2 regions of the Paenibacillus graminis genome follow, and region 2 is predicted to be linked to the other one. Evidence: predicted binding sites of a transcription regulator. Region 2 holds the regulator's gene; the other holds the start of a gene.
What was found. Region 2 encodes LexA, which represses DNA repair genes until DNA is damaged. Its sites were predicted from a motif close to CGAACATATGTTCG; they were not measured.
Positions count from the first base shown of each region.

Region 1: a site for LexA is predicted at 9,085-9,098, ahead of PGRAT_RS01230 (putative DNA modification/repair radical SAM protein). Genes of this name have one in related genera too.

Region 1 is NZ_CP009287.1:258,952-275,451, forward strand. Features, by position in the region: gene PGRAT_RS01200 (ABC transporter substrate-binding protein) at 1-680, opposite strand, end outside; gene PGRAT_RS01205 (GntR family transcriptional regulator) at 927-1,649, shown strand; gene PGRAT_RS01210 (hypothetical protein) at 1,721-2,566, opposite strand; gene PGRAT_RS01215 (phosphoketolase family protein) at 2,917-5,301, shown strand; gene PGRAT_RS01220 (aldo/keto reductase) at 5,777-6,619, shown strand; gene PGRAT_RS01225 (TIGR03915 family putative DNA repair protein) at 6,684-7,733, opposite strand; gene PGRAT_RS01230 (putative DNA modification/repair radical SAM protein) at 7,733-9,052, opposite strand; gene PGRAT_RS01235 (hypothetical protein) at 9,242-9,430, shown strand; gene PGRAT_RS01240 (helix-turn-helix transcriptional regulator) at 9,491-10,570, opposite strand; gene PGRAT_RS01245 (saccharopine dehydrogenase family protein) at 10,741-11,859, shown strand; gene PGRAT_RS01250 (glycoside hydrolase family 3 C-terminal domain-containing protein) at 12,048-14,834, shown strand; gene PGRAT_RS01255 (guanylate kinase) at 14,976-15,680, shown strand; gene PGRAT_RS34615 (reverse transcriptase domain-containing protein) at 16,166-16,500, shown strand, end outside.
Region 2 is NZ_CP009287.1:3,959,750-3,976,249, forward strand. Features, by position in the region: gene PGRAT_RS16585 (deoxyribonuclease IV) at 1-6, opposite strand, end outside; gene PGRAT_RS16590 (Fpg/Nei family DNA glycosylase) at 1-811, opposite strand, end outside; gene PGRAT_RS16595 (HAD-IIA family hydrolase) at 867-1,655, opposite strand; gene rnz (ribonuclease Z) at 1,963-2,913, opposite strand; gene metH (methionine synthase) at 3,113-6,490, opposite strand; gene PGRAT_RS16610 (FixH family protein) at 6,676-7,098, opposite strand; gene PGRAT_RS16615 (HAD family hydrolase) at 7,303-8,088, opposite strand; gene PGRAT_RS16620 (hypothetical protein) at 8,127-8,654, opposite strand; gene PGRAT_RS32445 (DUF896 domain-containing protein) at 8,739-8,912, opposite strand; gene PGRAT_RS16625 (LysM peptidoglycan-binding domain-containing protein) at 9,016-9,420, opposite strand; gene lexA (transcriptional repressor LexA) at 9,661-10,287, shown strand; gene PGRAT_RS16635 (L,D-transpeptidase) at 10,520-10,858, shown strand; gene PGRAT_RS16640 (hypothetical protein) at 11,013-11,390, shown strand; gene PGRAT_RS16645 (hypothetical protein) at 11,487-12,029, opposite strand; gene PGRAT_RS16650 (hypothetical protein) at 12,136-12,357, opposite strand; gene PGRAT_RS16655 (hypothetical protein) at 12,514-12,744, opposite strand; gene PGRAT_RS16660 (hypothetical protein) at 13,071-13,289, shown strand; gene PGRAT_RS16665 (hypothetical protein) at 13,674-14,105, shown strand; gene PGRAT_RS16670 (helix-turn-helix domain-containing protein) at 14,437-14,655, opposite strand; gene PGRAT_RS16675 (DUF7667 family protein) at 15,110-15,352, shown strand; gene PGRAT_RS33930 (hypothetical protein) at 15,836-16,500, shown strand, end outside.

The DNA of each region.
Region 1 (16,500 bases), 3.5 Mb from region 2:
GTGTAGCCCTCCTGCGACAGCACAGAATCAATAGGGTCCACGAACGGTTCCATATTCTGAATGAATCCGTATTTGTCGCCTACCTTCAGCTTTTTCGCGTATTCACGCAGCTCATCCCAGGTCCAGTCCTTCGGGACCGGCAGGCCCGCAGCGTCAAGGGCATCTTTGTTCAGAGCAATGAAGAACGCGCTTTTTGTCGTGGGAACACCGTAATATTTACCGTCTATCTTCCAGCCTTCCGCGTCACTGCCCATTTTTTCATCAATATTGTAATCCGTGAATTTGCTGAGGTCGAGCGCCAGATTGGATTCTACCCGTTTGGCCGCATGGGAGACCGTATAGTTCACGTATAAATCTACATCCTGCCCGGTAATCATGGCCGTGTCGAGCTTGAGATTTCCGTCATCATCATTGACGAAGCGGACGTATTCCACCTGAATCTCGGGATGCGCCTTATTCCAATTGTCGATCACCTCTTGCGGACCTGATTCCGGCGGTACGCCGCCCCACATTTTCAGCGTAACCGTACCCTTGGATGATCCGGAAGCATTTTTGCCAGCGCTTTCATTATTGGAAGCAGATGAGTTGCTATTTCCGTTACCGTTGCCGGAACATCCTGCCAGCAGCCCTGTGAGAAGAACGAGTGATGTGATCCCCGCAAGCCATGATTTCTTTTTCAAAAGCGACAACCTCCCTTATGAACTTTGTAAGATCGCTTACAAATCAAGAATAGCAGATCAAGAAAACCGCCAGAAGTAACAAAATAACAGAGTATATGGAACATAACTTTACAATAAAGAGGCTTATACGAGCCGCCTTTGTATGAAAACGTTCTATTTTAGCGGTCCGGTATGAACCCTGTCCTAATTATGATATATTTAATCTTGATCGTTAAGTTCTGTATAGATTTGAAAAAGGAGTACCCCATGAGCCAATTTGTCTACAAGCAAATTATTGATGACCTCAAAATGAAGATCTTTGCGGGACAGTTTGCCGATATGAGGTTGCCGGATGAGCGCAGCCTTAGCGACACATACCAGGTGAGCCGCAGTTCGGTCAAACGTGCGCTGATGAAGATGGAGAATTCGGGAATTATTTTTAAAAAACGGGGTTCAGGCACCTTTATCAACCCGTTATACATAAAAAATGAATCGATCTTTAACTACGAGGGCTCCAATCTGGGGGTTACGGACAACTTTCAGATGCACGGCAAAAAGCCTAAGGTTAAAGTGCTGGATTTCGAAGTCATTCGGCCTACGGAAGAGCTGCAGCGGGATTTGTTCCTGCAGCCCCATGATTTTGTATACAAAATTATCCGCCTGCGCCTGTTCGATGACGAGCCGTTTATGATTGAAACAGGCTACATTCCCATCAAAATTGTCCAAAATCTGGACCAGACGATTATCGAAGGTTCGATCTTTCATTATTTGGAGGAGTCGCGGAATCTGGCGGTGACCAAATCCTTTTTATCTATTTTTGCCGAACCGTCCGGGACCCATGATCAGGAGCTGCTCCATCTGCAGGCAAATGAACCTGTGGGGATTATGGAGGGAATATTCTTCCTGGACAATGGCACGCCCTTCGAATTTTCGCATATGCGGTTCCACTATAAATATTTGAAGTTCAACACGTTTGTATCAGTTCAATAACGAAAGGACCGGGAAATTTCCCGGTCCTTTTTAGGTCGGCTCGTTAACTATAGCTTCGATTTAGCGCGGATTCACTGTTTTTTGGCTTCAAAGTTGTTCAGGTCATTCTCCTTAAACTTGATAGAGAAGCCCCCGCCCGTACCCGGATATTCCGCATCAAAAGCGTAGGATACCCGTTTGGCAATCCCCCCTCCAATCTGGCTTACCATCTTCTGTTTGAATTCCATTTCACTCAAAGCCCGGAACCCTTTTTTCCAGTGCTCTCCTACTTTGAACTCAAAGCCCGGCATTTCGAACCGCTGAGGCTCTGTGCCTGCATCTTCGGAGGAAAAGCTCATGTCATCCTCGAAGCGGAAAAACAGTTTTTTTAGACGATGGCTTTCCGCTTCACTGAAGAATGCTTTGGCTCTGGAGGCGATGTCGTCCAGATTCCCCCGGGTCACCACGATGAAATTTTCATCGGATATCTCACGGGATGAATCCGTCCCCCGATAAACCGAAACAGGAATATCCTGTAAGCCGATTCCAAAATGTTTTTTTACCAGGAGAGGGTAATACTTTATTTGTGCGGTTTCCTCATAATTGTCGCTGAGCTGTCTCCAAAGCGGAAGGCCGCCATCAACGTGGCCGTTGGCCCGGCTTACCGTAAATACCAGGCTGCGGTCATTCGCCGGTGACGCTTTTAACACCTGATACCCATCATTATTCAGTCCCTCTTTAGACACGATTACAAATTTAGATTGATACGTTGAATTTAAGGCCCGGATGATACCCTTTTGATAAAAATGTCCGCTTTTGGCAAAGAATAAGCCGAGTCCAATCCAAATAATCATGCCGATTGCAGCGATAGTGAGGAGTCCTATGATTGTAAGTATTACCGGATTGCGGAAGCGGGAGGGCATAAATGATGTTCTCACTGTTATTTTGTTCTCCTTCTTGATCGCAGTGTAAAAGCGGGTTGTTTTCTTTCCATATTTGCGGATAAATTCCACCAGAATAATACCGTATTTGGAATGAGGTTGTCCAGATCATCTAGTGAACTTAAGGCCTTTTTTTCTAAATATTGAATTGAATATAATTACATTTTGCATAAAATAAAATCTATTTTACAAAGTATTGCTCTGATTTTCATACTATGTTCAAAATTTCACAAAATTGGACCGTATCAATTGTTAAAATGATTGAATTTTATAAACGCAGAGGTATGATGTACTTGTGAAAGTAATTAGGTTCAGGATAAAGAAAAATGGATTAGGAGTGGATTGAAATGGGATTGTCAACTCTGCCTGTGGATTATTCATCAAAAACGTACTTAGCCAAACTCGACGCTTACTGGCGTGCAACTAACTACATATCGGTAGGACAGCTGTATTTGAAGGATAACCCGTTGTTAAGAGAACCTTTGAAGGATGCAGATGTCAAGGTTAAGCCTATTGGACACTGGGGAACCATTCCCGGCCAGAACTTTATTTATGCCCATCTGAACCGCGTGATTTGCAAATATGATCTGGATATGTTCTATGTTGAAGGTCCGGGCCATGGCGGCCAGGTTATGGTATCCAACTCCTATCTGGATGGAAGCTACACCGAAATCTACCCGGAAATCACGCAGGATATCCCTGGCCTCAAAAAATTGTTCAAGCAATTCTCCTTCCCTGGCGGTGTGGCATCACATGCGGCTCCGGAAACTCCAGGGTCGATTCATGAAGGCGGAGAACTCGGCTACTCCCTATCCCACAGCGTAGGTGCGATTCTGGATAACCCGGATCTGATCTCTGCAGTGGTAGTGGGTGACGGGGAAGCTGAAACCGGGCCGCTGGCAGCTTCCTGGCTCTCCAACCGGTTCATCAATCCGGTTACAGATGGCGCAGTGCTGCCGATTCTGCATTTGAACGGCTTCAAGATCAGCAACCCGACGATTCTGTCCCGGATGTCAAAAGAGGAGTTAACCGCATATTTCACAGGCATGGGCTGGGAACCGTTCTTTGTGGAAGGTGAAAATCCTGATCTGATGCACCCGGAAATGGCGAAGGTTCTGGATACCATCATCGAGAGAATTGCAGCAATCCAGAAGAATGCGCGTGAAAACAATGACACTGCCCGTCCATTATGGCCAATGCTTGTCTTCCGTACACCTAAAGGCTGGACCGGTCCAAAAGAATGGGATAAAGTGCCGAACGAAGGTTCTTTCCGTGCCCACCAGGTTCCTATTCCAGTGGATCAAAAGAACATGAAGCATGCACCTGCGCTGCTCGATTGGCTGAACAGCTACAGACCTGAAGAATTATTCGATGAGAATGGCCGTTTGAATGCAGAGCTTGCCGAAATCCTGCCTACTGGCGACAGACGTATGGGAATGAACCCTGTGACTAACGCCGGCAACCTGATTAAAGACCTGCACAAGCCAAATTTCCGCAACTATACGCTCGATAACTCCGTTCCCGGGCAAGTCATTGCCCAAGATATGGCGGTACTGGGCAAATACCTGAAAGAGGTTGTAACGCTCAACGAAGAGAACCGCAACTTCAGAATTTTTGGACCGGATGAAACGATGTCGAACCGCCTGGGTCCTGTGTTTGAAGTAACCAAACGCCAATGGATGGATGAAATCAAGGAACCGCACGATGAATTCCTCGCACCTTATGGACGGGTTATCGATTCGCAGTTATCCGAGCATCAGGCAGAGGGCTTCCTGGAAGGTTACGTATTAACAGGCCGCCACGGCTTCTTCGCAAGCTATGAAGCGTTCCTGCGTGTAGTGGACTCGATGATTACCCAGCACTTCAAATGGCTGCGCAAAGCGACAGACCAAAGCTGGCGTGCGGATATTCCGTCCCTGAATGTCATCGCAACATCGACAGTGTTCCAGCAGGACCATAATGGTTACACTCACCAGGACCCGGGCTTGCTCGGCCACTTGGCAGACAAGAAACCGGAATTTATCCGTGAATATTTGCCGGCGGATGCCAATACCCTGCTGGCTGTCTTCGACACGGTTCTGAATGACCGTCAGAAGATCAACCTGATTGTGTCGTCCAAACATCCCCGTCCGCAATGGTTCTCGGCTGACGAAGCACAAGAGCTGGTGGACAAAGGACTGAAAATCATTGACTGGGCAAGCACCGACAAGGGTGGAGAGCCTGATGTGGTTATTGCTTCGTCCGGTACTGAGCCTACCATGGAGAGCTTGGCTGCGATTTCCATCCTGCATGAAAAGCTGCCCGGCCTGAAAATCCGCTACATCAACGTGGTTGATCTGTTGAAGCTGAGAAGCCAGAAGCTGGACCCGCGCGGTTTATCTGACGCTGAGTTTGATCAATTTTTCACAAAGGATAAACCGGTCATTTTCGCATTCCATGGCTATGAAGGGCTGATCAAGGATCTGTTCTTCGACCGCCACAACCATAACCTGCATGTGCACGGGTACCGTGAGAACGGCGATATTACCACACCATTCGATATGCGTGTACTGAATCAGATGGACCGCTTCGACCTGGCGAAGGAGGCTGTACTGAGCTTGCCTGATGCCGGTAAATATCAAGCTATCGCGGACGAAATGGATGCTATGGTGAAGAAGCACAACCAATACATCCGTGAAGAAGGCATCGACCTGCCGGAGGTAGAGAACTGGGTGTGGAAGGCTTTGAACTAAAGGTATAAAAATCAATTATAGGGGTGTCCTGAACGTCATGAAAATGGCTGCCGGGGCATCCTTTTTTATTTTTTAGCAGGTGAGCAGTGCTAGTTGGAAAAAAGGAACTTATTTCTCCCACAAATCTATAATTTTTGGGAATTAGGTGGAAAAAGGAAACTTAATTGGGCCATATGGCTCCGTCAGGAGCAAAATGAGCTGAATTAGTGTGCCTTTTTCCACTTAACCTACGGAGAACAGGATACTCCGGCAAATTAGTTAACCTTTTTCCACTTGGAATTGTCGAAGAATTCAAAAAAGATTCTCCAGGCAACGCTAAACTGAAATCTTTCCAGTCAGGAACGGTGTAGCCGTTTTGTTCTTCCGATTACGGAGGGTATATGCCGGGTGGAGTTTACTCCTGCGACCTGGGGCTTTTGCTTACTGTGTGAAGAAGTGCTATTTTAATGTGAAACGGGTGAAGGAGGTTCTCAGAATGAATAAAGGTATTTCGGAAAAGGTATTGAACGATGGCTTGAAGGTCCCGGCGATTGGCTTCGGAACTGCCTGGATTAAGGGGGCAGAGGGGGTAAAGGTGCTGACAGGCGCGATTGATGCCGGCTATCGTCTGATTGATTCGGCGTTCAACTATGAGAATGAAGGAGCTGTGGGACAAGCGGTCCGTCAGAGCCCGGTGCCAAGGGAAGAACTGCTGATCTGCTCGAAGCTGCCGGGGCGTCATCACGCTTACCGGGAAGCGCTTGAAACGATTGAGGAATCATTATATAGAGGCGGTCTGGATTACTACGATCTTTATCTGATCCATTGGCCCAATCCCAAGGTGGATAAGTATGTGGAAGCCTGGCAAGCGATGATCGAGGCGAAAAAGCGTGGCTATATCCGTTCCATCGGAGTCTGCAATTTCCTGCCGGAGCACAACGAACGTTTAATTAAGGAGACGGGTATCGCCCCAAGCATCAATCAGGTGGAGCTGCATCCTTGGTTCAGTCAGGAGCATCAGCGTGCCAAAGATGCTGAACACGGCATTGTCACCGAGTCGTGGAGCCCGCTGGGCCGTGGCCATGATATGCTGAAGAATGAAGCGATTGGAAGCATTGCGGCAGCTCATGGCAAAACGCCTACCCAGGTGATACTGCGTTGGCATATTCAGCTTGGCGCGATCCCAATCCCCCGGGCAAGTACTATAGAGCACCAGAAGGAGAATCTGGATATCTTCGATTTCGGGCTGTCGGAAGCGGAGATGCAGGTAATCTCTGGACTCAGTAGGGAGGACGGCCGGTTGTGGGATCAGGACCCGGCTGTGTATGAGGAGATGTGATAGGATCGATTAATAGTTGAGATGTATTGAAAAATAGCAAAGAGGGGCTTCTGCCCCTCTTTTTTTATGACTTACTATTCGACCATTCGGAAAGAATGATTCCTAAGTGACAAACATCTTCGTATTTGCCCCATTTCAAAACTTCATTCCTCGCAAGTCCTTCAACAATTAATCCTGACTGTTCCATAACTCTTTTAGAACTCAATTTATCCTTTATCGTTGTATTTGAATCTCCTCCAGGATGATGATTTGCTGTTCTGATTAAATCGTTTTGGCTTGAACCTTCACCATCTTCCAGCCGGAACGGACTCTCTTCCAGCCTCGTGCAGCTGCCTGTGGGCTTGCTGTCCTTTATTGCTGTTGTGCTGCCTTTCATCTCCGTTAGGTGCTTCCAATACCGCTTGGGCATCAGCGAGGACCGCAGCCGGTCGTTCTTGCGCTCGCGGATACCGATGGCGTTATAGAATCCCTTCCACAGGCGGCGGTATTCTTCCTCAGCCGCATCCGGCTCCGGCGGTATCCATTCCTCGAGCGGAATAATGGCCTGCCGTCCGGGCTGGTGGATAAGGGCCATGCGGTGGGTTTTGTCGTAGATCATGAAGCTCTCGCCGTAGAACCGGTCGCAGAAATGATCCTGAATGACGGGCAGTACGAATCCCTTGGGTTCAATGACCGCCGCCATAACCGGTCCATACACAGAAAAGCGCACAAACCCCAGGTACAGATGTGCCTCCCGCTGGAGCTGCTGAACCGCCTTATGCAGGGTATTAACCGTATCGTCAGCAAGCATGTTCATTACCTTGCGGCCATGGGTGAAGCCGAGGTATAGAAAATTCAGCAGCAGCAGCTCCTTGTCCGGCGTGCATGACCAGAATCCCAGGCGCACCAGTTCCTCTGCCTCAGGACAGATGCGCAGCGGGAGCGATTTCAGCACCCGGTCCGCTCTGCTGCGGTCGGTAGCAATCCATTTCGATTCCAGCAGCAGGCCTTGTTCTTCTCCGTCCGAGTGAATGGCGAGCGGGGTTTCCTTCCACTCATAGCTCTCGAATACACAGCACAGAAGGCCTTCAAAGCTGCCGTCGTAGGTATAGGCCAACGAAGACGTTGTAAACATCAAGGCCAGTCTCCTCTCTTATGCGCCGCTATCCCAGCCGCCGGCAGCGCTGCGAGATCGGAGTCGTTGAAGAGGGTGAGCTGCTCGTACTGCGGCGGCTCTAGCGCGGCAAGCTCCTGCCCGGACATAAGTGAACGCAGCAGGGTGTGTTCACTTACTTTTAGGCCCTCAAGCATTTTGCCTTTGCAGGTAATGAAGAATTGTGCGCGTTTGAGTACCACGCCAAGCTTCTTCAGGGCAGCGAAGTCCAGAGCTCCGGCCCGGCGGGCCTTCACAATCCGCTGTGCACTCCTCACACCGATTCCGGGTACCCGCAGCAGCTGTTCATATGCAGCACGGTTGATTTCAACCGGGAATTGCTCCCGGTGGTTCACCGCCCAGCTGCATTTAGGGTCCAGCAGGGGATTGAAGTTGGGTGCTGCTTCATCCAGTAATTCACCCGCCTGAAAGCCGTAGAAGCGCAGCAGCCAATCGGCCTGATAGAGGCGGTGCTCCCGCAGCAGCGGCGGTTTGGTGTCTAGAGCAGGTAGGAGGGAATGCTCCACCACAGGTGTATAGGCAGAGAAAAACACACGTTTCAAGCCGTACTTCCGGTACAGCCCTTCGGTGAGGGTCAGAATACGGTAGTCCGTGTCAGGCGTGGCCCCTATAATCATCTGGGTGCTCTGACCGGCTGGAGCGAAGCGGGGGGCGTGGTTATATTTGACGAGATCCGATCGGTTCTCGTTAATCTTTTCCTTAATCAGGGACATGGGCTTCAGAATAGAGTTCTTGCTCTTGTCGGGAGCCAGCCGGCCGAGGCTTTCTCTCGAAGGCAGCTCGATATTGACGCTCATGCGGTCAGCCAGCAAGCCAAGTCTGGACAGCAGCACATCGTCTGCGCCGGGTATCGCCTTCACATGGATGTAGCCCCGAAAGTGGTAGGTGTTCCTTAGCCGTTCAAGAGCGGCAATCATTTGCTCGGTTGTATAATCGGGACTCCGCATAATCCCGGAGCTGAGAAACAGGCCTTCTATGTAATTGCGGCGGTAAAACTGCATGGTCAAATCCGCGAGCTCTTCTGGCGAGAGTGCAGCCCGGCGTGTCTGGTTGGATTTACGGTTCACGCAGTAAGCGCAGTCGTATATGCATCCGTTGGTCATCAGTACCTTAAGCAGCGAAATGCAGCGTCCGTCTGCTGCAAAGCTGTGGCAAATCCCCATGCTGACTGCATTGCCCAGGCCGCCGGCCTGGTTCTTACGATCTGAACCGCTGGAGGTGCAGGCGACATCATATTTGGCCGAAGCCGTTAAAATTTCTAGTTTCTCCATCATATCCATACAGAATCCCCCTCATATTGGGAATTATATACCGAACATGTGTTCTTGTCAAAGGTAGATGGAGTGAGTGATGCCGGGCTTTTTTGCGAAAATGTATGCGCATTCCTTCTTATGCTATAATAGCAACTAATAGCTAGGAGCATAAACATTATTAGTTGTCATAAATAATAGAACGGGAGTGTTGAGGGGATGAGAGGGTATAATATTTGGCGTCCATTGATGCTGATTATGGTTGCGCTGCTTACGAGAACATTGGTGAATAGCGTGTGCCTCATGTTTGGAATGTCACCGGATTCGGCAAGCAGTGTTGCGATGATCGGGATGATTATTGCCGCGCTGGTGATGTATAACCGGATGATGAAGCATCGGAGGAAATAACCGAATACGTCCGGCAGTCTGCATGACCAGGTTTTTTGGAGTTTTCATTTCACCCATGGGCTAATTGGAATGATATTGTGAGTATAACAGCCAAATAAGCTCTCTGCGGCTGCTGACGCCAGCTTTGGTGAAAATGGATTTCAGATGATCCTGTACTGTATATGCAGAGATATGGAGGTATTGGGCAAGCTCCTTGGTGGATTTCCCCTTCGACAGTTGGTCTACGATTTCTTTCTCGCGTTCCGTCAAGCCATATGCTTCGGTGATCAGGGGGAGCAGCTCTGATGCCTTTGTTGCCGTAAAAGAAACTGCAAGCTGAACAAGGCCGGAAGGTCCTTCAAGCTTGCTGGCTGTAAGCGTCAGGAATTGCCCGGTCTCCACTGGAACACAGAGCTTTGCTCCCGGAAAACTGCGGTCTGGAGTCTTCCCTTCAGCCAACGCTCTTAAGCTGACCGAACGAATGGGGCCGGGTAAGGACTGCGGTGCCTGACGCTCTGTAAGCCGCAGCTTGTCCAGCCAATATTTCCCTCCGGAATTAAGGCTTACTGGAACCAACTGCTCATTAAGCACTAGGATGCCTTCCTCCAGTGGCTGCTCAAGGCCAGAGCCGCGCATCCGGCTGAGAGCCTTTGCTTTTAGCTGGCTGGCTATTAAGGGGCCGGCATCGCTTATTAGTGTTATCTCCTCAGGCTGAAAATAGCCGCCACCCCTTTGGCGGAACAGGGTCAAAAACCCCCAGCAAGCGTTCCCTACCTTAAGAACCGCCCTCAGTTCATCCCCAAAACCTGCCTGATGCAGCACCTCACGGTAACGGCGGCTCCGCATCGGCTGTCCGGCGGTTGCCTCCCATAAGGACCCTGCAGCAACCGGAGCCTGTGCCAGGTCGGTGAATTTGTTGTAGTCGTCATCCAGATACTCATTATCCAGGAGATTGCCGTGAATGGCTTCAATGCCCTGTTCAGTCATGGCACCTGTGGTGAGCAGGGTAACAGGATCGACGGACGTACAGCAGGCCGCATCAAAAGGCAGCACCGTTCTTAGCCTTGTTAACATGATCTCCCTGTACATCAGAGATGACAGTTCCCGGTCCCCATCCAGTTCCTGAAGAAGTCTGGTAATCCGAATAGCTGCTTCTTTCATGATGCCGCCCTCCCTAAATCCCATAAATGTGGGATAGTGTATTTGATGTCCGGTCCTGATAATTGAGAATAGTTCTTATTATATCTGATGGTAACCGATCATCAAAATGGAGGGTTTGCTATGAAAGACGGTATGGGCCGCATGGATAGCTGCTGCAGGAGGAGCGCGGAATGAGAACAGATATTGTTGTGATTGGCGGATATGGCCATGTGGGGGCACAAATCTGCTTGCTGCTGAGTGACAGGTTTCCGGGCGTCGTCTATGCGGCAGGCAGAAGTCTGGATCGTGCGGAGCAGTTCTGCAAGAGCACCGGAGGCAGAGTTAGTCCGTTACAAATGGATGCCGCCGAAGCTTTTTCCGCAGAAAAAATGCGCGGCGTTAAAATGGTGATAATGTGTCTGGATCAGCAGGACAGCTCTTTTGCAGAGACTTGCCTGACCGGGGGGATTCATTATATTGATATTACGGCGAATCTTGCGTTTTTCGGACAAATGGCGCGCCTTAACCAATCTGGCAATAAGGTTGGAGCAACTGCGGTACTCAGTGTAGGGCTGGCCCCGGGGCTGACCAATTTGCTTGCGGGCGAGGCAAGGCTGATGATGGATGAGGTTCAGCAGCTGGATATTGCCATAATGCTCGGGCTGGGCGACAGCCACGGACAGGCAGCCATAGAATGGACCGTTGACAACCTCTCTGCGCGGTTTGAAATCTTGCAGGATGGCAAGATGGCCAATGTAGACAGCTTTACCGGTGCCAAAAGAACAGATTGGGGTGCAGGCCTTGGAATACGCCGGGCCTACCGTTTCCCCTTCTCCGACCAGCTGATTCTGCCGCAGACATTAGGCATCCCTTCGGTGTCTACCCGCCTATGCTTTGACTCCCGGGCGGCTACCGGCGGGATAGCATTGCTCCAGAAGCTTGGGCTGCTCCGCTGGCTCAGGCGCGGACGTTTGCGTGCGGCGGCTGTGCGTTCTTTTGGCAAAATCCGCTGCGGTACAGAACGTTATGCCATCAAGGTGGAGGCAACAGGTCTGAAGAATGGGGCAAAAGCAACCGCTGAGTATGTAATACAGGGCTTCCGGGAATCGGCGGTCACGGCTCAAGTGGCTGCCATTGCAGCCGGGGCTGTGTACAGTAATGGCAGCGGCACACCGGGAATTTATCATTTGGAGCAGCTGCTCCGGGTCCGGATGGGCGAAGACCGTATTTCGCTCTACTTGCCGGGTAAAGAGAGTGAGGGGGTGGAAGAGATTACAGGTCTGTATTGCTGGTCAAGGGTTTCTGTATAGATAACGTGGCAGAGGGGAAGATCAGATACTTACAGAGCGATAGAGTACAATACCTTTGCTTCTCGAAAGTGGATTCATTATAGTAATAGATATGCATAGGTTCGCAAAATCTTAGAGATTTCGGAAGGGGCAGGGCCTTCTATAGAACCTGCACTGGATAGGCAAATGACAATCAGGAGGAAAAGAAATTGACTACACAGTATTTAGGAGTTCCATTAGAAGGCTTTGCAGAATTCAGCCGGACTGTAGGTGCAGAAGGCGCGGTGCTGCTGAGCAATGAAGGCCAGGTGCTTCCGCTGCGGGATGGTGAAACCGTTTCGGTGTTTGGCAGAACCCAGGTGAATTATTATCGCAGCGGCACAGGTTCGGGCGGGAGTGTACGTGTCTCCTACACCACCAACCTGCTGGCTGGGCTGCGCAGCAAAAAGAACCTTGCTGTCAACGAAGAGCTGGCGGCGGTCTATGAGAAGTGGATCGAGCACAATCCCTTTGACAACGGCGGCGGGGCCTGGGCGGCAGAGCCGTGGAATCAGCAGGAAATGCCTCTGACCGATGAACTGGTAGCCCAGGCCAGAAGCAAGTCGGATAAGGCGGTTATTATCATCGGACGCACAGCAGGGGAAGATCAGGATAACGCCGATGCGCCGGGAAGCTACCAGTTAACGGCGGACGAGCAGACGATGCTGAAGCAGGTAACGGCTTATTTTGAGCAAACCATCGTCGTGCTGAATGTGTCGAATATTATGGATATGAGCTGGCTGAATGATACCAGCTATGTGCATCCTATTCCTTGTGTGATTTACTCCTGGCATGGCGGGATGGAGGGAGGCAATGCCATTGCCGACGTGCTGTCCGGAGAAGTGACGCCAAGTGGTAAATTAACCGATACCATCGCGTATTCCATCAACGATTATCCTTCAACTGCAAATTACGGCAATGAGTTCAAAAACTTCTATCAGGAAGATATCTATGTGGGCTACCGTTATTTCGAAACCTTCTGCCCGGAAAAGGTTCAGTTCGAGTTCGGCTACGGGATATCTTATACCACCTTCAATATCGAGCCGGAAGAAGCCAAGCTGGTCAGCCGGGACAGTAAGAAGTATGTTGAAATCGCGGTGAACGTAACCAATACAGGAACCGTTTATGCCGGAAAAGAGGTTGTCCAGGTCTATTACGAAGCACCGCAAGGCAAGCTGGGACAACCGGCCAAAGTGCTGGCGGCATTCGGCAAAACCGGGGTCCTCCAGCCGGGTGAGTCGCAGCGCCTCCTTGTGAGCTTCCCGGTTCACTCGATGGCCTCTTATGATGACGCCGGTGTGACCGGGCATCCTTCTGCTTATGTGCTGGAAGCGGGGACCTACCGTATTTATGCAGGATGCAGCATCAAGAAACTGGCGGAAGTGCAGGTAGAGGGACGCAGCGGATATGTGCTGGATGCTCTTGAGGTGGCTGAACAGCTGCAAGAGGCGCTGGCGCCAACCGAAAGCTTTACGCGGATGAAGCCGGGCGCCCGGAAGGAAGACGGCTCCTACGAACTGCTCTATGTTGACGTACCCACACGCAAGGTTTCGATGAAAGAGCGGATTGAGCAGAATCTGCCCGCAACGCTTGAACAGACCGGCAATCAAGGCTATACCTTAAGGGATGTCCGTGATGGAAAAGTAGACATGACCGCCTTCATCGCGCAACTGAGCGACCAGGATCTGGCCGTCATCGTCAGAGGGGAAGGGATGAGCAGTCCGCTGGTTACACCGGGGACGGCTTCGGCTTTTGGCGGGGTCAGCGACCAGTTGTTCAACTACGGGATTCCGGTAGCTTGTACGGCAGACGGCCCTTCCGGGATCCGGATGGACAGCGGACACAAGGCAACTCAGGTTCCAATCGGTACACTGCTTGCAGCTACCTGGAATGCCGAGCTGGTTGAAGAGCTGTATGTTATGGAAGGCCAGGAGCTGGTCAGAAACGGTGTGGACACTTTGCTCGGGCCGGGACTGAATATCCGCCGCAGTCCGCTTAACGGGCGCAACTTTGAGTATTTTTCGGAGGACCCGCTGATTTCCGGGGTTTTTGCGGCAGCATGCACGCGCGGGATTATGAGAGGCGGTTCTAATGCCACCCTCAAGCACTTTGCCTGCAATAACCAGGAGAAGCACCGCAGCAAGGTGGATGCCATCGTATCTGAACGCGCTGTCCGTGAGATTTATCTGAAGGGCTTTGAGATTGCAGTAAAAGAGGGTGGGGCCAACTCGGTCATGACCTCCTATAATCCGATTAACGGACATTGGGCCGCTTCGAACTATGACTTGAACACTACGATCCTACGCGGAGAATGGGGTTTCCAGGGCATCGTGATGACCGACTGGTGGGCAATCATGAATGATGTTGTGGATGGGGGACCGGCAGACCGCAAGAACACAAACTGGATGGTCCGTGCTCAAAATGACTTATACATGGTAGTAAGCAACTATGGCTCCGAAGTCAATGCCTATGATGACAATACGCTGGATTCGCTGGACAATGGCACGCTGACCCGGGGCGAACTGCAGCGCTCAGCGATGAATATCTGCCGATTCATTATGAATGCGCCAGTATTCTCAAGACCGCATGTGAGTGAGGAAACGGTCGAGAGCTTCAAGGCCAACCTGACTCTTTCAGCTGAACAGGCACAGTCGCTGGCCCACAATGCACAGGTGAAGCCGGATGCAGCCGGGCGGGCTGTTATCAATGTGGAACAAGCCGGGGAGTACCGGATTATCGTGGGCATCATGAGCACCGAAACGGAATTGGCGCAGAGTGCATGTAATGTGACACTGAACGATCAGATGCTGGCCACTATTCAGACGAACGGTACGGACGGCAGATGGATCAGACAGAAGCTGGTGAAGGTCCGGCTGGAAGCCGGCCTGTATGAAATGAAGCTGGATTTCGTTAAGCCGGGCTTGCAGATTGACTGGATTGAATTCAAATTATTGTAGTGCAAGTGTTCATCATATTTAAGAGTTAAGATAATCAGCATGGAGAAAAAACGGCCTCGCTATTACAGCAAGGCCGTTTTTATTTTTGGGGCCAGAGGGATTTGGAGATATTTGTCGAATTAGCTTAGGTATAGCTTGCATGTGAAGGAGGTGAATCCCGGTGCCGCTGGTGAAGTCTTCGGCAGGCATACGGGAGAGGCAATGTGGAACTGGCTGAGAACACCCAAAGCACTGGTGGCCGAGCAGGAGAGTGTGGACCAACTTGCGGAGACGCCAGCAGAAACCTTCGATCCCAAAATTGTTATCATAACCGGAACAAGCGGTGCAGGGCGGAAGCGTACGGCCAAAGAGCTTAGTGCCGCTCTTGGAATCCCTTATGTCATCCCCTATACTACACGTGCGATTCGTTCTCAGGAGCGGGACGGGGAGCATTATCATTTCATCTCTGAGGGTGACTTTCAAGCAATGGCCGATAAGCATGCCTTCATCCAGTCAGTCCATTTAGAGCGGGGGCGCTATGGCATTGCAGAGGTTGAGCTTGTGAAGGGTCTGGAACAGCATAATGCTGTCATTGTTGTGGTGAATCATGAAGGTGTCAGGGCATTTCGGGAGAAATACGGCGAGGATGCCTTGCGGATTTTTATATACGTGACGAAGAAGGATATCCAGCTGCGGCTGGAACGGGAAGCAGCTCCGTTTGACCTGATAGATGAGTACTTGGGAAATTATACGGAGCAAGTAGTCTATAAAAGAGAATCGGAGTTTTTAATTCAAAATATGGACCCGGAAGTCACGGTCCAGAGAATCAAGGAGTTTGTGGAGACGAGAATATCAAGGCAGATTTAGAGTGTGCAACCAGATATAAACGGCAAGAAGGCACCCTTAGAGGGTGCCTTCTTGCCGTTTATGTGCGCCCGGCATGGGCGATAACTCGGCGGTGAAAGTCCGCTACAGGCTTGGCAGTAGGAACTGTTAGCCAAAGGCAAGGGTGTCCGCCGCGAGGCGGAATCTGAAGGAAGCCGGAGGCAAAACCTCGGTCTGACGAACAGAAATCACATACAAGGCATACTGGGACGGACGAGCTTGCATATCAAAGCAAAGTCCAATACTGCCCGAATCCCAGCATGTAAATGTGGCAGATAGATGAGGGGAAGGTTATCGCTCTTACCCGGGGAGGTCTCACAGACGTCCGGTAGGAAAAAAAATCCGAACGACGGAGTAAAGCTTGCTGTGAGAAGTCAGCAGAGGCCATAGTACCGGGAAGTTTTTTTTTTCGGGAAGGGCCAAACAATCGTAAGTCTCGAGTACACACGGAAAGGAGAGTCGGTGCAATGAAAGCAGAATACCGAAAGGGCTGCCGGCAAAGGGATAGCGTGGAACGCGAAGAGTATGCGGGAGCGCGGAGTGCCGGCATTCGGGAACGTAGAGAAAGAGGCGGTGCAGCGGACCTGCTCGAACAGATTCTGGACAGAGATAACCTGAACAGAGCGTACAAGCAGGTCAAACGCAACCATGGAGCGCCAGGAATCGACGGAATGACCGTAGAAGAGGCGCTGCCGTGGTTGCAGGAACATAAGGACGAACTTCTGCAAAGGATCCGGGAAGGCGAATACAAGCCTAGCCCGGTACGGCGCAAGGAAATTCCCAAACCAGATGGAAGCGGAAT
Region 2 (16,500 bases):
GGTCATGCTGGCAGTCCGGGCAATAAAACACCTTGCGGCCGGACAGCTCTATTTTGACAACCGTTCCCCCGCCGCGCAGACAAGGTTCGCCTTCACGGTCGTACACTTTACACTTATCATTATAGGAACCGGTAACTGTATCTCCGGTCATGAACGGCATTTCCATGTAACCTCCGATTTCGGTGGCCTCCGTCAGCACCTTGCGGACACTGTCATACAGCCGTGCTACCGCTTCCGGCGTCAGATTCTGCACCAGCGTCGTCGGCAGGAGCCTGGCCTCAAAAGCAATTTCATCCGCATAGCAGTTGCCGATCCCCGCCATAACCTGCTGATTGACCATCAGGCTCTTCAGCGCGCCCCGGCGCCCTTTCAGCAGTCCCGCGAAGCGTTCAGGTGTCATGCGGCGGTCCAGCAGCTCCGGTCCCAGCTTGCCCATTGCCGCCTCACTTTCCTTGACGGACAGCAGATGCAGATACCCCAGGCGCAGCCCCATGAAATACAGGATGTGGTCTCCAAAAGCAAGCTCAACCTGCGTAGAGCGTTCAGGCCGCTCCTCCTCCGTACCGTAGAACAGCAGTCCGCCCAGCATCAGATGCAGCAGCAGCCTGCGGCCATCGTGAAGATGGAACAGGATATGCTTGGCACGGCGCTCCACAAAAACAATCCGTGCTCCAAGGAGCGCTTGGGTGAATTCCTGGGTCTCCATATTGATGGTTTTCTCACGGTTTACGGTTACGCCCGTAATTGGAACATTTATAAGATGCTGGCTGAGCAGCTTTCTGTAATTCTCCATTTCCGGCAATTCCGGCATATTGGCATCTTCCCTTCGAAGGTATCATAGATAAATAAAAAGCACACCTTTGACATTATACACCGAGTGTCAACATAAGTTCAGCTAAATCAGCACAAATTTCGTCCGGCTCTACGCCGGTTAGACGCCGATAGTCTTCCAGATTATCCCTTGTAGTCAGCCCGGTCAACACCAGAATGGTCCGGCAGCCTGCACGGGCTCCTGCGGAAATGTCTGTCCGCATGTTGTCCCCGACCACAACCGCCTCACCCGGATCAATTCCCATCAGTGACGTGGCATACGTAATGAGATGCGCTTCAGGTTTGCCGATGACAACTGGCGGAATCCCGCTTGCCGCTTCAATTGCGGCTCCCAGTGAACCTGCACCGGGCATGACGCCATCATCGGAGGGGAGCATCAGGTCGGGATTTGTCAGCACAAACTTCGCCCCCCCGCGCACCCAGCGGGAAGCCTGTGCCAGGGAATCGTATGTAAAAGACCGGTCAATGCCCTGTACAACATATTCCGGCGCTTCGCTCACCAGGCGAAGTCCGGCTTCGCGGCATGCCTGAATCAATCCCTCTTCTCCAAGTATCGCCACTGTTGATCCCGGCGATTCTCCGGAGATGTAGCGGGCTGCAGCCAATGATGAAGTGCACACCTCCTGAGCTTCTGCTCCGATGCCCATTGCGCACAGGTGCGCCGCTACATTGGCAGGGGTCCGCGAAGAATTGTTCGTTACGAACATAAAAGGAATTCCTGCCTTGCGCAGTGCGGCGATTAGCAGATCTGCGCCCTGAATCATCCGTCCTCCATGAAATAGAGTTCCATCCAAATCGATCAACAATCCCCCAACATGATCCATTGCAACCGCCCCCATTGCAGTAATTTTTCTTTTAACCAGATTGATTATTAATCCTATTAATTTTCTTAATCAACAGTTATCCAGTAGAAGATGCCCCTGTCCTGCACATCAATTAAGGCTGGCTTCATGCTCATTCCGGCCGGGCAGAAACCGTTGATTATTCGCCAATTTCTCTAGTGCTTCGTTGCTTTTTCATCCAGCTACTCCTTTAAATTTAACACACTTCGTCGAAAGCTAGCGAACCCCTGCCCGGGCCGTCTTTTTTTGGCATCGCCCTGTCATTTCCTGCGCTTTCCCGGAAAATAATTCACTTTCCCGGGACATTTCCCGGCGTTCTCCGGTACACAGGAAAAGTGCAGAATTCCTCCGCCAGCAATGTCTGCGGAAAGATTTCCCGGGCCTCCGCCAGCAGCGGAAGCAGCTCTTCATGTGTGGTATAACGTGAACTGAAGTGTGTCAGCAGCAGCTCACGCCCGCCTGCATCACGCGCCAGCTCAGCAGCCTGACGGGCTGTACTGTGATGATATTGATGAGCCATTCCCTCCAGATCATGGCCAAAGGTTGCCTCATGGATAATCAGATCTGCATCCCATGCAAGCGGCAGGGTCCCTTGGCAAGGTCTGGTATCTCCCAGCACAGTTACTATCCGTCCCCGCTTTGGAGCATTGACCACCTCCGCTGCGCGGATCAGAACGCCTTCCTCGGTCGTTACATCCTGCCCTTTTTTCAAAAGGCCATAAAGCGGCCCCGGCTTCAGGCCATAGCTCAGCAGCAGCTCCTTATTCAGATTGCCTGGACTGTCTTTCTCCGTCACCCGGTAGCCATAGCTGTCAATCCGGTGCTCCAGCAGACCGGCCTCGACCTTAAAACCGTCATCCTCGAAGATAAGTCCTCCGCTATGTTCAACAACCTCAAGCGGGTAAGGAATCCGGGACTGGCTGACTGATAACGAGATGTCCAGATAGGCTTTGAGACCAGGCGGACCATACACTGTAAGCGGGCCTGTGCCGCCCTGATACCCGCGGCTGGACAATAGACCCGGCAAGCCGAACAAGTGGTCACCGTGCAGATGAGTTATAAACAGCTTCTCCAGCTTCCCCAGCCGCAGCGGGGAACGGAGAACCTGGTGCTGTGTACCTTCTCCGCAATCGAACATCCAGAAGCTTCGCCGTTCTTCCAGCAGGCGGAGTGCAACCGAGGTTACATTCCGCTGCAGCGTTGGTACCCCGGCATTGGTACCCAAAAAGTAAATTTCCATAGTGCTCCTCCTCTCTTCATTCTGCCCAGGAATCATTGCATTTCCCTTCATCAGAATCTCATGAAGAGAATTTTACCCTTTTTAGGACAAAAAAGCATCTTTCGGACCCGTATAAACTCCAGCAAAAAACCTCCCGGTTACGGGAGGTTCCGCTCTGAAGGGTGTTGTCCCTGCAGAAGGAGTGTATGCGGAGGGAAGCTTACTGCTTCTCAACATTAAAATATTGCGCTTCAGGATGCGCAAACACCATTGCCGATACCGAAGCTTCTGGCTCCATCATGAAACCTTCGCTAAGCTCGACGCCAATATCCCCGGGCGACAGCAGCTTGAACAGCGGCCCCTGATCCTCCAGATCCGGGCAAGCCGGATACCCAAAGGATACACGAATGCCCTGATAGCGCGCCCCGTGTCTTTGCTTCATCGTCATATCCGCCGGGTCCGGGAATCCCCAGGTATCCCGCATCATATGATGGACACGTTCGGCCAGGCCTTCTGCGACCTCCAGCGCCACCGCCTGCAGGGCATGGGAGCGGAGATAATCGCCTTTGTCCCTCAGCTCAGCCGACATTTCACGGATACCGTGACCGGCAGTAACCACCAGGAAGCCGACATAATCCATAGTTCCGCTGTCCACGGATTTCAGGAAGTCAGCCAGACATAAATATGGCTCAACATTCTGGCGCGGGAACGTGAAGGTATGAAGTACAGTGGCTGTATCCCGGGGGTCATAGATTAGAATATCATTCCCACTGGACTGCGCCGGGAAAAATTGATACATGGCATGTGGAGTCATCGTACCCTCCAGCATGGCATGATGGAGAATACCATCCACGGTCTCCTTCAGTTCGACTGTGCGCGGGTCACCAGCGGCAAGCTGGGCTTCCACTGAGCCCTTCAGTCCAAGATGATGGCCCAGCAGCATTTGCATATTCACATAGGGAATAATATGCCCCAGCGGATAATTACGCAGAACATGCCGTTCCAGATCGGGGGGTGTAAACACTGGCGCATCCGGCGAAATCTTGGAACGGACTGCCCTGGTCAACACTGGAAGCTCCTGCTGCGGAGCGACAGCTACAGCGGCTTCCGCTTCGAGACGAACCTCTTCTTCGATCTTAACCCGTTCCTCCGGATTCATCAGCCGGTTGGCGATATCCAGACCGTCCATGGCATCTTTGGCATAGAGCACCAGTCCGTCATACTCCGGACGGATACGCGTCTTGGTGAACTTGCGGGTCAATGCCGCACCGCCGACCATGATTGGCACATCGATACCTGCTGTGCGCAGATCCTGGGCAGTCAGCACCATTTGCTGTGCCGACTTTACCAGCAGGCCTGACAGCCCGATGGCATCAGCTTTTTCCCGCCGGAACGCTTCGATGATATTCTCCGGTGGTACTTTTATACCCAGATTAATAATTTCGTAACCATTATTGGAGAGAATGATCTCCACCAGATTTTTGCCGATGTCATGCACATCACCCTTAACGGTGGCCAGCATGATCTTGCCCTTTACAGAGGTCTCATCTTTCTGCATGAACTGCTCCAGATGGCTGACAGACGCTTTCATCACTTCAGCGCTTTGCAGCACTTCCGCAACAATCAGCTCATTGTTGTTGAACAGCCTTCCGACTTCGGACATTCCCGCCATCAGCGGCCCGTTAATAATCTCGAGCGGTCCTGATTGGGTTAGAGCCTCATTGAGATCAGGGATCAAGCCTTCCTTCGTTCCCTCCACCACATAGGAAGCCAGACGCTCTTCAAGAGAGAGATTGGAAATTTTCTCTTTCTTCTCCACCTTCTTACCGCGAAAAGCGGCAACAAAGGCAGCTAGCGTATCATCATTCGTATTATAGATCAGCTGCTCGGCCAGATATCGCTCTTCTTCTGGAATGGACGCATAGCGTTCCACCTTTTCCGTATTCACAATGGCATAATCCAGTCCGGCTTTGGTGCATTCATAGAGGAACACCGAGTTAAGAACCTCGCGACCCGCTTCAGGCAGACCAAAAGAAACGTTGCTGATACCCAGAATCGTATGCACTTCAGGAAGAGCTTCCTTAATCAGCCGGATACCGTCGATCGTCTCCTTGGCGGAGCCGATATACTGCTCATCCCCCGTACCAACAGGGAATACCAGCGTATCAAAAATCAGGTCCTCCGGCGCCAGACCGTATTTATTCACCAGCAGCTCATAAGAACGTTTGGCCACTTCCAGCTTGTCTGCTGCCTTTATCGCTTGTCCCGATTCGTCAATGGTGCCTACAACTATAGCTGCGCCATATTTATGGATCAACGGTGTGACCAGTTCGAACTTTTCTTCACCATCTTCAAGGTTAATGGAGTTAATGATCGCTTTACCCTGGCAGTACTGCAGCGCCAGATCGATCACCTTGGGGTCGGTAGTATCTATCATTAGCGGTACTTTTACCTTCTTAACCACCAGCTCCAAAAACTTCTTGATATCCTCGCTCTCATCACGGTCAGGGTCCTGCACACAGACGTCAATCACCTGTGCACCGCTCTTTACCTGGGCACGGGCGATTTCGGAAGCTTCCTCATATTTGCCTTCCACAATCAGCCGTTTGAACTTCCGCGAACCGAGCACATTCGTGCGTTCACCCACCATGTACGGGCGGTTGTCGCTCTCAATATACACAGGCTCTATCCCTGAAAGCGCCGGCGGATGCTGCCCGTCGAGTCCCCGGGGTGGATATTCCGCCAATACCTCAGCCATTGCGCGGATATGATCCGGCGTTGTCCCGCAGCAGCCTCCGGCAATATTCAGCCAGCCTTTCTCCGCAAATCCCGCAAGCTTGCGGGCAAGCGAATCCGGCGACTCATGATAATTGCCATTCTCATCGGGCAGTCCCGCATTCGGATAGCAGCTCACCGCTGCGGAGGAGATGGCCGAAAGTGAACGGATATGATCGCGCATAAACTCCGGCCCGGTCGCGCAATTGAGGCCGATGGAGATCGGCTTCAGGTGCTCCAGCGAAATGTAAAAGGCTTCAATGTTCTGGCCGGCAAGTGTAGTCCCCATAGGCTCAATCGTCCCCGATATCATGACCGGAAGAGTAATCCCCGACTGTTCAAAAGCATTGCGGATACCGATGCTTCCCGCCTTTACATTCAGGGTATCCTGGGATGTTTCGAGCAGCAACGCGTCTACTTTGCCGTCGATCAGCGCCACTGCCTGCTCCTCATAGCTCTGCACAAGCTCCTGGAAGGTAACTCCTCCGGTTACCGAAAGGGTCTTCGTTGTCGGACCCATAGCTCCAACCACATAGCGGGGCCGGTCAGGTGTGTCATATTTATCTACAGCATTCCTTGCAAGTCTGGCTGCTTCGAGATTAATCTCGCGCGCCCGCTGCGGAATATCATATTCGGCCAGGACAACTGAGGTAGCACCGAAAGTGTTCGTCTCAATTAAATCCGCACCGGCTTCGAGATATTTCTCGTGGATACCCTGTATTACTTCAGGCCGGGTAAGGACCAGCATTTCATTGCAGCCGTCAAGCTCCTCCCCGCCAAAATCGGCACCGGTAAGCGGCACCTGTTGAATCATCGTTCCCATTGCCCCGTCAAGAATCAGTATGCGCTGCTGTAAGCTTTCAGCGAGTGTGAATTTAGCCACTTTCTATCCCCCCAGTAAAACATTAGAGTAAGTTTAGCAGAATAAAAGGATTTCGAAAAGCCTTCCTTTCCCCTCTGCTTTATCTGTAATTGTGGACGGCAGTCCCCGTCTTGGTTTTTATCCTGTTAGGGCTGAACCACTAGCTTTTTGCTGGGCATGGAATGCTGAGTCCGTGCTGTTACGTGGGAAGTTACAGTGAACTCTCCATCGGCTTCCATGGTTCCTTCAGCTTTATATATACCATCCCCTGATGACTCCCCGGCGAACTCAAGTTTCTGGCCCTTATCATTCTTGTTGACGACTTCAAAAAGGACTTCTTTCGCATCATCTACCGGTTGGCCGTCTTGTGTAACCAACGCCTCAAAGACCACCTTCTGGCCTGCAGCAACCTGCAGCGGGCTCCAGGACAGTTCTACTTTTATAGGCTCCATGGACATATTTGACTCAGCATGCATATGATTGTTATCCCCTTTGCCACCAGAACAGCCAGAAACAGTTGCCGCTATGATTAACGATAACAACACATTCAGTTTCCTTGAGTTCAACATTTAGAGTCCTCCCAGGTTAATGGTAGATTTCATGATAATGCTGACATCTTGTGAAGCATTCTTTACTATTATACACATAATAATCGAATTATCAGTAAAGAAACTCATTTTTCACCACTATACTGTGATAATGTTCATATACATGCTTTTTGCGATAAAAATAGCCGCATCCTAAATCAGGATAACGGCTTCTCGGAAGAGGTGCTATAAAGTTTTCACAAGCGGCAGAAGCTCGCTGAGATGTCCAATCTGATAATCCGGCGTAATCTCCGGGTCGGATGCTTTGCCGGTGCGGTTAATCCATACTGTAGTCAAGCCTGCTCTTAGTCCGCCAAGGATATCGGTTGTCAGTTTGTCACCCACCATAATTCCTTCCCCGGGCGTAATGTCCAGCAGATTCATGGCATGTGTGAAGATTCCCTTGTCCGGTTTGCCTTTGCCAAAGCTCCCCGAAATCACAACATGGTCAAAGTAAGGAACCAGTTCCGGCACTCCGTCAAGCTTCTCCTGCTGCAGCGCAGGACAACCGTTCGTCAGGAGCAGCAGCTTGACTTTTCCCTTCAGCTCATCCAGTACTTGCAGTGTTTCTTCATATATATATGGACGGCTGCGGCGTTCTGCGGCAAACTTGGCCGCCAGTGTTTCGGCAAGAGCTTCATCCTCCACACCCAGCGCAGCCAGTCCGCGGCGCCAGGATTCCTTGCGGTAGACAGGAGCCAGCTGCTCCATTTGGCGGAATTCAAGCTGTTCACCGGCCGTGAAATTTCCCCACAGCGCTTCAAACGGGTTGATTCCAATCAGCTTGGTGAACGGAAATGTCTCATACGATTCATACAAGTTCCTTGCTTCCCTGCGGACCGCTGCTTCCAGCTCCTTGGGATCGACGGAGTCTCCTGCTGCTTCACTGGCATAGCGGAACGCTTCTTCTACGCTCCGTTCATCCCAGAGCAATGTGTCATCAAGGTCAAAGAGTACGGCGGAAATCGGCATTATAGTTCTCCCTCTCCCTATGCTGGACTATATCTTTTCTATTCGTTCACTATTTCAACATGATTCTGCTTGGCAAACTGCTCCAGACGTTCAGTCATAGCCTTAATGTCATAACGGTTGATCAGTCTGGAGAACACCCACTGTGTGCGCTTGCCTTTATACTTAATAGAGACAGTGCCGCGTGTAACGGTGATCTTCTCAATATCCGCTGCCGGCAGCAGACGCTCACGGTTATATTTAATGGTGGACAGTCTGGCACGTTCTACCTTTAAATACGGTCGGCGGAAAAACAGCAGTGCCGCAAGCAGAAAATACAGCACAACTCCCAGCCAATTGGCAAGAATACCGCTGCCCCTAGCTTCATCAATGGAGCCAACTACCCAGAACATAATGCCAAGCAGCATCAGTACTGCCGGAAATACGATATTGCGGCCTTTAAAAACATCGCTGCTTTTGGCAGCGGCAGAAGAGGTTGAAGCATAGATAGACTCTTTCCCTTGCTTCTTGCGTTGCTTGTTAATTTGCTGTGTGTTGCGTTGAACCATTCTTTCCCAAGAACGGGCCATGTCAGTTCCCCCTAGTCATCCTAAAATATCTATGAAAAGGAACAGAGCATTACTAACTCCTGCCTTGTTGCCTTGTTCATGCTCTTATTTATCCACAATCTCAATGTTGTTGAGCTGAGCACGGAAGTTGCTGCGGATATTGCCCAGGTAGATCTCGCGAAGCTTGGCTCTTTCCGCAAGCTCCTCTTCACTCAGGCCGTCACTCTTCTGTTTGCGCGCCAATTCGTTGATGCGGGCGACCAATTCATCAATATTCAATGTGTTCCCCTCCCTATAAATTCATTCTAACTTTGCCATGAGAAAAAGAGCTTGTCAAGGTCTGCTCCCTGAAAGCTCTTAGCATCAATCTATGGGTACTGATTCAGTATGAATATACAGGCAAAGTCAGCACATCTCCGGCTTGAATATTACTGTTCTCTAGACCGCTTGTCCGTTTGATTCCTTCTATATATACAGCCGTTTTCATATCAGCCGGTTTGTTCTTCAGTGCAATGCTCCATAGAGTATCCCCGCGTTCAACAACGACCCTCTTTTCCTGCTTGGCCGAAGAGACGGATCCTGCAAACACATTACCCACTACCGTAAACCCTGAGATCACCAGCAGAAAAATCATAGCCAGCTTTACAATATTGTCTTTCCGGATTAATGTTCGATAGGGTGATATAAAAGATAAGAGCAGATTCTTAATATTTAGTCTGTCCATTGAAGCTGTATGGTCCTCATGAACCTCATCGTAAATACTACGGTATGTGCTGTACTTTAACATATTAATCGACCTCCAAACACTTGTTCTTACTTTCGAAATTAATATAACACGAACATGTGTTTTGATCAATAGTTTTTTCGAACAATTGTTCCCTTCTTTTGAATGCTCCTTTTTACCGGAATAAGACAGCTTATTTCACAAAATCCCTGCTATTTTAGCCAGCGTTTTAGAACTTATGTTTGTACGAACGGCAGTTCTATGTTATAATTTTCCCAAACATAATATATGGGGTTGATTCCGATGTCAAAGATTTCGAGTCGTCAGCTGGCGATCCTGGAATTTATTCGTAACGAAGTCCGCAGCAAGGGTTATCCGCCTTCTGTCCGGGAAATCGGCGAAGCTGTAGGACTGGCTTCCAGCTCCACGGTACATGGCCATCTGGACCGGCTGGAGAAGAAAGGGCTTATCCGCCGCGATCCAACGAAACCGCGTGCAATAGAATTGCTGGGTCAAGAGGATTCCGAGAATGTTCATCAGTTCGTTCAGACGGTAACACGCATTCCTGTCGTTGGAAAGGTTACTGCCGGGGTGCCAATCACAGCAACAGAGAATATTGAGGATTACTTTCCGTTGCCTACTCATTATGTAGGAGATAACAAAGTGTTCATGCTGTCCGTCCTTGGTGATAGTATGGTGGACGCAGGCATTATGAACGGTGACTACGTCATCGTCCGCCAGCAGCAGACTGCGGATAACGGCGATATCGTGGTGGCCATGACTGAAGAAGATGAAGCAACCGTTAAGACCTTCTACAAAGAGCGTGACCACATCCGCCTGCAGCCGGAGAATCCGGCTTATGAGCCTCTACGTCTGAATCGTGTCACGATTCTGGGCAGAGTTATTGGTCTATTCCGCGATATTCATTAGCATTGCATTTACTCCCCTCCATTAAGACTGCTCCGCTGGAATAGCGGGACAGTCTTTTTCCTTTTCTCCAGTCCGACCTTCCCGCGTAACCTATTTTGTTCGCCATCCAGTCTTTCCATATGCCCTTTTCACCCGATAAGAACATTTGTTCTACCCGACTCGCTGGTGCATATTATTTCAGAACTCTCCTTCCTCTCCACTCATATCCTGATCATAAAGGAGTGCTGATCACATGCCCAACTATCGAATCATTATCGATCTGTCACAGCGGATGCTGTATCTGCTGGACAATAACACTGTTATTAGAGGGTTCCCTGTAGGGATTGGCAAAATGTTAACGGTCTCTCCGGTTGGAGAATATACCATTATCAACAAACAGCGTAACCCCGGAGGCCCGTTCGGGGCCTTTTGGATGGGCCTGTCCAAACCCCATTATGGGATTCACGGAACCAATGACCCTTCCTCTATCGGCAAAATGGTCTCCCACGGCTGTATTCGGATGTACAATGAGGATGTATTGTGGCTCGCAGCCACCGTCCCCGTTGGAACCCGGGTAACCATTCGGCAATAACCAGAGAAAAGGACACCTATGCCAGACGTGCAGCAGCGTCCTCGCAGGGTGTCCTTCATGTTATAACATTTATTTTGCGCACTAACAGGAAAAGTGCAGTAATATGTCGAAACTTGTACATTGGAAAATTAAATCTTGAAAGGAAGTGCCTGGTTTGAATCAATCCAAAGTCAGAACCCACGTCGATTTTAAAGTCGAAGCACTGGGTAAGCTCTCTAACCTTTTGCTGAACAATAATCATGGAGAACGCAAAGTCAATCTGCTTACTGCGTTCGGCAGCATCGAGGGCAATGTAGCTACGAATACCAGCAGTAAAGAGGATGTATTTAATTTCAAATCACTAATGGACGATGTTATCGTAGACGAATACATCTCCTACTTGGGTGCTGAGCATCCTGAAAAATCATTCAACTATAATTTTGTTGTCCTGGACAACGTGATTGTACGTCCTTTTGCCAGTTATGGGACTGAAATTGAATATAAGCAGCTTATTGTCTATGCGGATCAAATTACCGCCTTTAACTTTCTGTAAAGCTGTACATCTCTACATATTGAAGCAATAAACAGCTTGTGCCTCCTGGTATACATCACCATGGCCCGCAGAATAAAATCACGGAGGCACTTAGCTTTATTGCCGCGTCTGCTCATATCCGAGTTCATCCAGTATACCTTCTGCCAGTGCGAGCTGAACCTCTCCGGGTTCCTTCAGCTTTCTGGCATGGACCACTGCGCTTTTAACCACTTTTTCAATCAGCCGCCGGCCCTGTTCTCTGGTAATGGACACTTCCACTCCAGAGCGCCCCACCACTTCCGATAAGCAGAAGAATGCAATCCGCATACTGTAATTTTCCCGGCTTAAAAAGTAGAACAGATAAGGGATATTCTTCAGCAGACGATCTACCCAGTTCGTGATCTCACGGATCTGATAAATTTCTCTCCGGTCTAGCTCATACCCGTTAAAGATCAGGGTTACCTTTCCGCGCAGCCTTTTCTTTTCGTACTTTTTGAACTCCCGCAGATAATTCTCCAGCCGCCCCTTTTCTACATCTTCCCTGGATACATTCAGGACGGTTATCCCTTCCGTATCCGCATTTCGTGCTGGCGTTACTGCAATATCTCCAGTTTCCTGCTGCTTTGGCAGCCCCAGCCGCAACCGCAAACTCTCTTCCATTCCCGTCACCTTCCAGTTATGTAGATTAAGATACCTCTTATCATTGAAAAGGCACCCCGAAGGATGCCCTGAATCCCAAGACTTCTGCTGCTAAGCCCCAAGCTAACTACAGAATGCTGCGGAGTAACCGGATTGCTGCAGCATTTAAACGCAATGCTTCACGTATGGAAGCTCTCGCAGCCAGCAGTTCGCGTCTGGCCCGGCTGGGATTGGGTACCCGCCGTAAATTTTCATTGATTTCTTCCAGTCTCTCCAGCAAAATAGCTCTTTGCGCACGCAGCAAATTCAGCGCTCTGCGGATTCTTGCACGCTCGCGTTCTGTCATCATTTACACCTCTTTTACGTTTGATAGTATAAGAGATGCAATTGATGCTGCATTGGTATGTGCGATCAGGCAGTAAAATTCAAGAAAACAAAAGAGCCGCTTCTCAGCAGCTCATAGTAAAGGACGGAAAAAAGCTCATCCGGAACAGGGCTGGGCCATCTATTCTTCCTGTTTTTTCGGAACACGGACTCTGAACTCAAATCCATCCCGGCTGTAACACATTCCGGCTACAAGCACATCATCCGGGGTCCATCTCTGCACAGGTCCGGCATAGTCTGCAATTACATGCGGCTTGCCTTCAATTAACTGAACGACATATACCTTCACTTGAGAAAGCGCCGCAGCGAACAAATCGGCATCGCTCGTCAGAACTTTATACGTTGACTTCACAAAGGCACCTCCTTATCGGCTGGTTGATACCCACACAGGCAATTCCCTGATTTTTTGGAATATATGTATAACAAATTAACAGACTTCCATTTCAGACAGAAGAATTTCCATACATAGGTAGTATACAGCGGCACCGAACAATATGTAAACGAGTCAGGCTGTTTATTTTCCATAAAAAAAGTGCATTCTGTTAATTATTTAAATTCTGGCATGAGAAACAAATTTTTTTTGCAAGTGTCATTTTTATGACTTGGCTTGCCTTTCCGTGCGGGATTTGGTAAGACTAATTTAGTTTAGAACAGACTGAATGATAAGGAGGAAGCACTTTGGAGGAAGTTAGAATTCAGAAAAAGGACCGTACCGTCAGCTTTAGGGTGATCGAGGAAGCAGGCGAATTTATCGTGTTTGATATGTCACTGTCCAACCCGTCCGGCAGTCGCACCAATTATAGCGGGAAACAGTTCCAGGAAGCCTGGAAGGCAGTAGAATCCATCCTTGGGGAAACTGCAATTCCAGACGAAATCATCAAGTATGCCAACTCCTAATCCGCAGCAAAGGCCCCTGCAACGGGGCTTTTGCTGTATTCTATCCATTTTCCTGACGATTATTGGAGCCTGGGTAGGAACCAATTCCATCACTTTAGATCCGCCGCGAAATTTCTTTTACCGGTGGCCCAGAAATTTTTCCATAGCATTTTGGGTCGAAGCCTTCATTGCCCAGCCTGCAGCAAGGTTGGCTATGAAAAAATTACATGCACAGCAGGCCCGCAAATTAGCAAGCGGACGTTCTTAGGCCTTCGGGCTAGGTGTCAGCTAGAAACCCGACAAGTGCAGGAGCGGCAGGTATTCATCAAAATAATTGCCGTGCTGCGGATGAACCCCTTCTACCATTTGCATAGTCTATCTCAAATACTACTGGGGGTATGCACTATGACACGGTTTCTTGATGCCAGAACTTCACAGAACGCCAGTACTGCAGGCAGTATGAACGGAGTAGGATTAACCGCAAACCAAAATGTACTTGTTGGCCAGATCGGATTAAATACCGCTGGAGCTGAGGGGCCAATCAGGGTACAGCTTTATGGAGTTGCAACATTTTTTGTGTTTTCAGGAGGATTCATCACCTTGAATCTTTTTGCAGTCAGAGGAAGTGTTGCCACCGATCCAGTGATCGCGTCAAACCGGCTTCAGTTAAATCCCGGAGCTACAACTCCGACAAATACATTCCCGCTGTATCTGATAGGTTCGGACTACAATCCAGTACCGTCTGATGAGATCGTCTATTCCTTATTTGTGAACAGCTCAGTTAACGTTAACCGGATCGGTCCAGAGAGCTTTAATGGCTGCGCTTATTCAGACTAGAATGATATTCCCCGACTGTACCGGATAACTTGATATCTGCACAAAAAAAGCCCTTGACGCATTAGCGTCAAGGGCTGCTTCATCCTAGTAAAGAGTCATGTACTGATCTCTTTCCCATTCGTGGACTTGGGTGCGGTTTACAGTTTGGCCTTTTTAGATCAATCTGAACGCTACTGAATGCCTTGTATAAAAGGGAACTAAGAGAGGTGACTTTTTAAAATGTACTGCCTTCCTTCTATTATATGTGGGCATTTTGTGGGCATTTTGTGGGCGTTTATGTGGGCACTACTTTTGAGTCATATTAAAGCCATAAAAATTGAGCCGTCCAGGATTATTCCTGTGGCGGCTCTTCTACATACTCAATTAATTCAGAAATGTCTTTCAGTTCCAATGCAATCATAATCTTGTTGAGATTTTCCGGGGACCAAGCTTTGGATTTATTATCGGCCATATCTGAGATAGTGGGGTACCGTATTCCTGTCGTTTTAGATAGTTGGTTTGCATTTAGCCTTTTTTCATAAAGTAGCTTGTCCAGTTTGAGTCTTAACATATGCTCACCTCATCAATAATATACCCGATTTCCGTAAAATATTCAACGAACCTCGAACGATTATATACGATTATCGTTGACATATATACGAATATCGTATATAATTATATATGTAGAGAGGAGGTGAACACATTGGATAAATCGAGACAAGAAAGGCGGAAAGAGGAAAAAGCTGAAACAGTCAAGACGGTGACGGCAATCATCGGCTTGATAAACTCAATCCTCACCCTCATCTACTTGCTGATTAGGTAAGTTATCCCGAAACCTTGGCCCCGAAAGGGGCTGAGGCCTAGGGGGATGAAATACAAGGGCCGCCTTTCCTCTCGATTATAACATAACTATAAGATAAGGAGCGATGAGCCATGAGCATTAAAGAAAGAACTACTGTAATTGCCACATATGCCGCACTGGTAATAAGCATCGCCAATACCGTTATCTTGTTGGTGAAATGGTAATGCTGCCGGCACATGTAAGACTCGCTGAGTTTTACTACCTGCATAAAGCCGGCAAGCTCACAATGGAGCATGGCCCCGAGCTGCTACAGTGCCTCCACGTTAACGCCCGCTACTGCTGGGACAGCCTAAAGCTGCGGCAGCTCTCCAATATGGCCGTAGCCACGCAAGATATGGAATGGTTGACTAAACTTCACATCCAGGAGGAAGCCCTGCGGCTGACCGGGAGGGCTCCCACCATATGAAACTTTCTGACATCAAACCCGGTCAGCGCGTCCAGATCATTCCCCGCCACCCGAGCAGCTTCGGCGGCCGGATCGGCAGCGTGGTCGCTATAGGCACTTTCGAGGGCGGTCCTATGTAGATCGGCGTGTTGGTGGATATCGGTGAGCCACTGCTGACCATCATTGAGCCGGAAGCTTTGGAGCCAGCACCGGAAGATCCACTACCACCTGGATGGGCGGAATACGACATATGACAAATGCCCCGCTGGCCTTATTATGGCTGCGGGGTGATTTCAGTCCCAAAAAATGGATATACCTTTCCAACTATGTATGCATATGTTTAGACATATTCTAGAACCTATCGTATTCTATGTAATGGATTTGTCCTAAATATCAGTTTTACAGTAACTTTAAGTAAATTTTCAATTGGCAGGAGCGTGATTATCAGTTGAAGATAATATAAACAAAAGTAAGTGCCAAATTTAAAATTACGGAGGTCCAAAAATGAAACGAATTCTTACATTGTTTCTGACATTAATTCTTTGTTTAACTGCAGTTCCGTTTAGTACGTATGCCGCTTCTGAAAATCATATTGCCGGACTACCCTTTATTTCCACAAATAATCCTTCTGATAGTCATACTGAGGCAACTGATGGAGACCTATCCACTAGTTTTAAAATGAAGGACTCAGATTACAAGTTGACTTTTGATCCCACCGAAGTTAAAAGCATAAGCATAATTGCCTCATTACCAGTACATAACGGTAGTGGATTGTGGTTAAGAGCGTTTGATAATGGAACTCAAAAAGTATACGAGATCTATCACCCCACACTGGAAAAACAAACATTTACTTACAGGTTTAAGCAGCCTGTAAATCTTACGTCTATACGCCTTTCATACTCGGGTAACTTAATCTACGAGGTAGCAATAAACTCAGATTTGAGTACAACACCTACTCCTACACCGATCGCTACACCTACACCAAGTGCAACTCCTACACCAAGTGCAACTCCTACACCAAGTGCAACTCCTACACCAAGTGCAACTCCTACACCAAGTGCAACTCCTACACCAAGTGCAACTCCTACACCAAGCGCTACTCCAACACCAAGTGCAACTCCTACACCAAGTGCAACTCCTACACCAAGTGCAACTCCAACACCAAGTGC